Regions from separate parts of the Thioalkalivibrio sp. ALgr1 genome, predicted to be linked through region 1. Evidence: predicted binding sites of a transcription regulator. Region 1 holds the regulator's gene; the other holds the start of a gene.
The links. The regulator sigma-54, encoded in region 1, starts transcription at its own class of promoters, with help from an activator protein. The targets are predictions, from matches to a motif close to TGGCANGNTNCNTGCTT.
Positions count from the first base shown of each region.

Region 2: the regulator sigma-54 is predicted to act here: its motif matches at 1,368-1,384, upstream of F466_RS0110160 (PEP-CTERM sorting domain-containing protein).

Region 1 covers NZ_KB905132.1:850,393-853,825, reverse strand. The annotation lists gene hprK (HPr(Ser) kinase/phosphatase) at 1-86, opposite strand, end outside; gene F466_RS0104075 (PTS sugar transporter subunit IIA) at 154-624, opposite strand; gene hpf (ribosome hibernation-promoting factor, HPF/YfiA family) at 629-967, opposite strand; gene F466_RS0104065 (RNA polymerase factor sigma-54) at 970-2,463, opposite strand; gene lptB (LPS export ABC transporter ATP-binding protein) at 2,522-3,250, opposite strand; gene lptA (lipopolysaccharide transport periplasmic protein LptA) at 3,301-3,433, opposite strand, start outside.
Region 2 covers NZ_KB905135.1:152,325-155,757, forward strand. The annotation lists gene glyA (serine hydroxymethyltransferase) at 1-894, opposite strand, end outside; gene F466_RS0110160 (PEP-CTERM sorting domain-containing protein) at 1,464-2,138, shown strand; gene F466_RS0110165 (PEP-CTERM sorting domain-containing protein) at 2,470-3,102, shown strand; gene F466_RS0110170 (TAXI family TRAP transporter solute-binding subunit) at 3,338-3,433, shown strand, end outside.

The sequences.
Region 1 (3,433 bases):
AGATCCAGGCGATTGCCCATCGCCTGGATCAGGACCTCTACGGTGATGTCGCGCGCGATGCCGCCCTCTCCCAGTGCCTCGTTCATGCACGAATCTCCGGCAGTGCTGGCACGGGGCGTCGTAAGAGAGAAAGTACTGCCGGGAGAGCCATGTTCAGGCGTCGCCGAAGGCCCGGGTCAGTTCGCGTTCCAGGGCGTCCGCGTCGCCGGCACGGCGCAGCGAGGCGATATTGTCGGGCTGCGAGAGACCGCGAGCCAGCTGCGCCAGCAGGTCCAGGTGCGCGCTGGTCGCCGCCTCGGGCACCAGCAGTGCGATCAGGATGTCCACGGGTTCGTGGTCCATGGCGTCGAAGTCGACCCCCTGGTCCAGCCGCAGGACCGCGACCCGGGGGGCATCGAGCTCGGCCAGACGCCCATGCGGGATGGCCACGCCATGCCCCAGACCGGTGGAGCCAAGCTTCTCGCGGGCAGACAGGGCCTCGAAGATGGCCCCGCTGGCCGGGCCGGCGGACTCCTCGCCGCCGACGGCCAGCAACTCGGCCAGGGTCTCGAGCGCCCGTTTCTGGCTGGAACACTCGGGCTCCAGCCGGATACGGGCGCGGGTGATCAGCTCGGCAATGGTCATTGCGTTAAAGGGCCTGTTCGCGGTTGCGCTGGGCACCCTCGGCGCGGTGATGGTCCTTGACCTTTTCCTTGTGCTTGATCAGCTGACGATCCACCTTGTCGATCAGGCCATCAATCGCCGCATACATATCCTCGTGACTGGCTTCGGCGTGGATGTGATTGCCGCTGACCTGGAGATTGGCCTCCGCCTTGTTGTTCAGGTTCTGGTTTTTCTCGTGGGTCAGCACCACATGCACGTCGATCACTTTGTCGAAGTGGCGTTCCAGCTTCGCGAACTTTTCGTTCACGTAGTCGCGCAGGGCGTCGGTGATATCGACGTGATGGCCGGTCAGGTTGATCTGCATGGTCAGGCTCCTTTTTGCTTGGTTCCACTGGGCATACTCGCCATCTGCCGGCGTTCGCTGGAAGACGGTATGTGCATAGCCTCGCGGTACTTGGCCACGGTGCGTCGGGCCACATTAATGCCCCGATCCGACAGGATCTGGGCCAGTTTTGCATCACTCAGTGGCTTGTTCGGGGTCTCGCCACCAATCAATTCCCGAATCATGGCACGGATCGCGGTCGCCGAGCATTCGCCGCCATCGGCTGTGCCAACATGACTGGAAAAGAAGTACTTGAACTCGAATACCCCACGCGGGGTGTGCATGTATTTCTGTGTAGTCACCCTCGAGATGGTCGATTCGTGCATCTCCAGGGTCTCGGCGATATCGCGCAGGATCAGCGGTTGCATGGCAACCTCACCATGCTCGAGAAACCCCTGCTGGCGCACGACGATGGCCTGGGCGACCCGCAGCAGGGTGTCGTTCCGGCTGTGCAGGCTCTTCAGGAACCAGCGCGCCTCCTGCAACTGATCGCGCATAAACGCGCTATCACGCGCATCGGAGACCTGCCGCACCATGCCCGCATAGAGATCGTTGATGCGAATGCGCGGCGCAATCTCCGGGTTCAAGTCCACGCGCCAGCCATCGCGGTCATGGCGGACATAGACATCCGGCACCACATATTCCGAAGTGGACTCGCTGATCTGGGCACCGGGCCGCGGATTCAGGGTGCGGATCAGGTCCAGCGCCCGCGCCAGCTCGTCCGGGTCGCGCACGCCGGACTGGCGCTGCAGGGCTCGGTAGTCCCGCTTGGCCAGGCTCTCCATGCCGTTTTCCAGGATGGCTCGAGCCGCGTCACGCGCCGGGGCATCCGGCGCCAAATGGCGCAGCTGGATCTCCAGGCACTCGCGCAGGTCCCGCGCACCGACGCCCAGCGGGTCGCACTGCTGAATCCAGTGCAGCACCGCCTCGACCTCGTCGACCCCCACGGGCTCGTCTTCGCCCTGGCTGATCATCTCCGCCAGCGCCTCGAGTTCACTGTCCAGATAGCCGTCCGGGCTGATCGCGTCGATCAGCGCCGCCCCGATCCGTTGGTCTCGTGGGGTCAGGTGGCTCAGATGCAGCTGCCAGAGCAGGTGGTCCTGCAGGCCCTCGTCCTCGCCGTCGGAGGTATTCTCCAGCGGGTCGCGGTCGTCCAGGCCGCGTGGGCTCGGGGCGGGCTCGTAGATGTCGTCCCAGCGACTGTCGGTGCTCAACTCCTCGGGGATCACGTCATCGCCAGCCGTGTCGGCCTGCATGCGATCCCCGTCGACCCGTTCGCCCCCTTCCTCCGGGCGCTCGGGCGGGGCCTCCTCGCCCTCGTCCTCCACCTGCTCGAGCATGGGGTTGCTTTCCAGCGCCTGCTGGATCTCCGCCTGCAACTCCAGCGTGGAAAGCTGCAGCAGACGGATCGCCTGTTGCAGCTGCGGGGTCATCGTCAGCGTCTGCCCCAGCTGCAGATTGAGCCCGGGTTTCAGCATCGCGGTTTGAGGTCCATGGTGACCATCAAGATCATCTTAAGGAAACACTGATCAATGTTCACAGTCGAAAGTTTTCTCCGAGATACACGCGGCGCACCTGGGGGTCGTCCAGCAGCTCCTGCGGGGTCCCGGCGCTCAGGATGCGGCCCTCACTAAGAATATAGGCCCTGTCGCAGATTCCGAGGGTCTCGCGCACGTTGTGGTCGGAAATCAGCACACCGATCCCGCGCTGGGCCAGATGCCCAATCACGGCCTGGATATCACCCACGGAAATCGGATCCACGCCGGCAAACGGTTCGTCCAGGCAGATAAAGCGCGGGTCACCGGCCAGTGCCCGCGCGATCTCGGCGCGGCGACGCTCGCCCCCGGACAGGGCAATCCCAGGGCTGTGGCGCACGGTCTCCAGCTGGAACTCCTCGATCAGGGCATCGCCGATGCGGCGTCGCTCGTGGCGGTCGAGCTCCGAGCGCAGCTCCAGCACCGCCTGCAGGTTGTCCCAAACACTCAGCCGACGGAAGATCGAGGCCTCCTGCGGCAGGTAGCCCAGCCCGGCTCGGGCCCGCGAATGAATCGGGGCCCGGGTGATGTCCCGGTCACCCAGCGTGATGCGGCCACGATTGGGCCGGATCAGGCCGACCAGGCTGTAGAAACAGGTGGTCTTGCCTGCGCCGTTCGGTCCCAGCAGGCCCACGACCTCCCCTGGTGCCAGATCGACGTCGACACGATCCAGCACCGTACGCTTGCCATAGCGCTTGGTCAGCTCGCGGCCGGTCAGATAGCCGGCCATCGGCGCAGATTCGCCACCGGCCGCGGCGGGCGCGCTGGTGTCGAGCTCGTTCATTCGTCGTCTTCGCGGGGCTGGATCCTGATACGTACACGCTCGTCATCGGCCTCGCCACGCTCGGCCTCGATCACATCCGTCTCCAGGTCGTAGACGATGCGCTTGCCGCGCGCTTCCTCGGCTGCCGTG
Region 2 (3,433 bases), on a different contig from region 1:
GGCCATCGCGCGGGCGTTGGCGATCACCTGCTTCTGATAGGTCTTGAATTCCGGCTCCAGGGCCTCCTTGAAGGCCACCGCCTTGCCGGCGATCACGTGCATCAGCGGGCCGCCCTGGGTACCCGGGAAGATCAGCGACTGGAACTTCTTGTTCAGCTCCGGCTGGCCCTTGGTGATGATGAAGCCGCCACGCGGCCCGCGCAGGGACTTGTGCGTGGTGGAAGTGACCACGTGGGCGTGGTCGATCGGGTTCGGGTATTCGCCGGCGGCGATCAGGCCGGAGACGTGGGCCATGTCCACCATCAGGTAGGCGCCCACGGAATCGGCGATCTCGCGGAAGCGCTTCCAGTCGACCACGCGCGAGTAGGCGGAGAAGCCGGCGACGATCATCTTCGGCTGGTGCTCGGTGGCCAGGCGCTGGACCTCGTCGTAGTCGATCAGACCCTCGTCGGTGATGCCGTACTGCACCGCGTTGTAGATCTTGCCGGAGAAGTTCGGCTTGGCGCCGTGGGTCAGGTGACCGCCGGCGTCCAGGCTCATGCCCAGCACGGTGTCATGCGGCTGCAGCAGGGCCATGTACACGGCCGCGTTGGCCTGCGAGCCGGAATGCGGCTGCACGTTCGCGTAGTCGGCGCCGTAGAGCTGCTTGAGGCGATCGATCGCGAGCTGCTCGACGATATCCACATACTCGCAGCCACCGTAGTAGCGCTTGCCCGGATAGCCCTCGGCGTACTTGTTGGTCAGCACGGAGCCCTGGGCCTCCATCACGCGCGGGCTGGTGTAGTTCTCGGAGGCGATCAGCTCGATATGCTCTTCCTGGCGCTGCGCCTCCTTGCTGATGGCGCCCCAGAGTTCGTCGTCGTAGCCGTGGATACTCATGTCGATCGAAAACATTCGGATCTCCCGTTTCATTACTTTCGTGGATTCGGTTTCCCGGCGCGCCGACTCACCGGCGCAGGCCTGGGAAGGGGGAAACAAAGACGCGTAATGATAGGGGATGCGGGGCTTTTTTTCAGGTGGCCGCCACGCCATGGCCAGACCACCGTCCAGGTAGCGCACAACGCAAGAATCCAAAGCCTTCCGTATTTTCAGCTACATACGGCCTATTGCGCGCTGCCGGGCAAGCTCGACAGGGTAGCCATGGCCTCCGGCGCGCACGGCCTGGTGTCCCGTTTCTTTACACCCAATCCTGGCCGGGTAAACCCCTCTCGCGGCACTGAGAATGTACCCGCCGGGCGCCACTCACCCGAACGGCGTAGTCGTCGGTGTCACACTTTTTTACGCCCATCCAGTCCCGCTGCCATCCGGCAAAAGGCGCATCCTCCTATCGGTCTGTTTTTTCGAATGAATTAGCGCGCATATGGGAATGGCACCGTTTCTGCATAGCCCTGAGTGCACAAGGACCGGATGGGCCGGATCCGCGCAAGCCACCCAGGGGGCTATTCCCAGGGAAGGTGCATCGAATGAACCCCAAACGTACTACACCCTATTTCGCGAGTGCCGCCCTGTTGCTGGGCCTGGGCCTTTCCGGCGCCGCACAGGCTTCGTTGATCAGCTGCGCCAGCCTGGATGGCGGCGTTGAAAACCGCGTCACCGCCAACATCGGCTGCCAGATCCTCGAACCCCTGGATGGGCATGCAAACGACCCTGTGGGAGGCGACCCCTCCAACTGGATCGTCAACACGGCCGGTGGCACGGGCTTTTTCGGCATCAGTGACTGGCAGTTCGATGGCCGCTGGGAAGATCCGCCGAACAGCAACGGCGATCCGCTGGAGTTTGATCCGGCCGATCCGACCCTCAACCTGGTCACGCTGGACGGAACCTCCCAGGGCGGGACCTGGACACTGGATCCGAGCTTTGTCTACGGCGACCTGCTGTTCCTGTTCAAGGATGGCCGCGGCACCAATCTGACCGGGTTCCTGATGACTGGCTATAACGGCAGCTACCTCTCGCCATTCATTGACCCGCCGTTTGACTTCCCGGGTGCAAGCCCCAAAGACATCTCCCACGTGAGCATCTACTACCGTCCGAACGGGCAGGTACCGGAGCCCCACACACTGTTGCTACTGGGTCTGGGTCTGGGCTTGCTGGGTATCGCCGTCCGCCGCAAAGCACGCAGGGACACGATGGCGGCCTGATCACGTCCTGCTCGACTTGGCATGATGGCGCCCATGTGGCGCCATCATTTCGTTCATGCCTCCTGATCCACAGTGATTCGCTCGCCTCGACCGAACATGTCCGGTTCTTTTACATCTCGGCCGTAACCCACGACCGCCTCTCCACATCAAATCTCACAAGCGATTGTTTCATCGCCCGAATCCCCCATCTCGTCGAACATGGCACGAAGCGTGCTGCATTCCCGCCTTGTGAGTGATGGCACTTTCAGGCGATCCGCGCCCCAGCCGCATTCATGAGAAACCATGGAGGGACTTTCGTCCCATGGAGGTAAGCTCGATGTCATGCAAGCCATTGCTCTCGTTCCTGGCCGGAACGGTGTTCCTGTTGACCCTGTCGCTCTCCGGGGCCACCCAGGCCGCACTGCTCGATTGCACTGCCCTGTCCGGCAACGTCGGTGACAAGGTCACCAACAATCTCGGCTGTCAGATTTTGTCGCCACTGGATGGCGCAGCCACCGACTCCACCACCGGCGATCCCTCCAGCTGGCTTGTGAATACCGCGGGCGACACCGGATTCTTCGGAATCAGCGACTGGCTATTCGACGGCCGCTGGACCTCCCCCGGGTCGAACAGCTCGACCCTCGCCAGCTTTGATGGCAATCGCCACAGCGGGCAATGGAACCTCGATTCCGAATGGGACTATGGAGACCTGCTGTTCGTGTTCAGTCATGGCAGCGGCACCAACCTGGTCGGCTTCCTGATGACCGGGATCAATGGCGATTACAGCTCGCCCTTCACCCAACCGCCCTTCAGCTATCCGGGTGTGGCCACACGCAACATCTCGCATATCAGCGTCTATTACCGTTCGGGCGCGGTCGGCACCGTCCCCGAACCGAAGACGATGCTGCTGATGGGACTGGGGCTCGGCCTGCTCGGGCTGATGCTTCGCCGGAACCGACGTCAGGGGCCCCGTTTGCCGATCTAGCCGAGCGCACCGCGGCCCGTCGCCGCGCCATCAAGGGCACGCCTGTCGGGCGTGTCCTTTACCCTGATTGAAGAGGGGCCTGCACAGGAGCGCGGATGACCGAAGGCGAGGCGATCCCCATCGCCCCCGGCCCGCAGGCACAGTCGACCTGAACGCGAACGTGCTATTTGATCGGCGTCTCCCTAGAATCCTCGGCACTGCCGCGATTCGTTCCCGGCATGACCCCGGAGGGCGTATGAATCGATCCAGTGTGCCGAGGGCCGACCGGCGATGGCTGCAACGCCTGCTGCCAGTGCTCACCCTGGTCAGCCTGCTACTGGCCACCAACGCG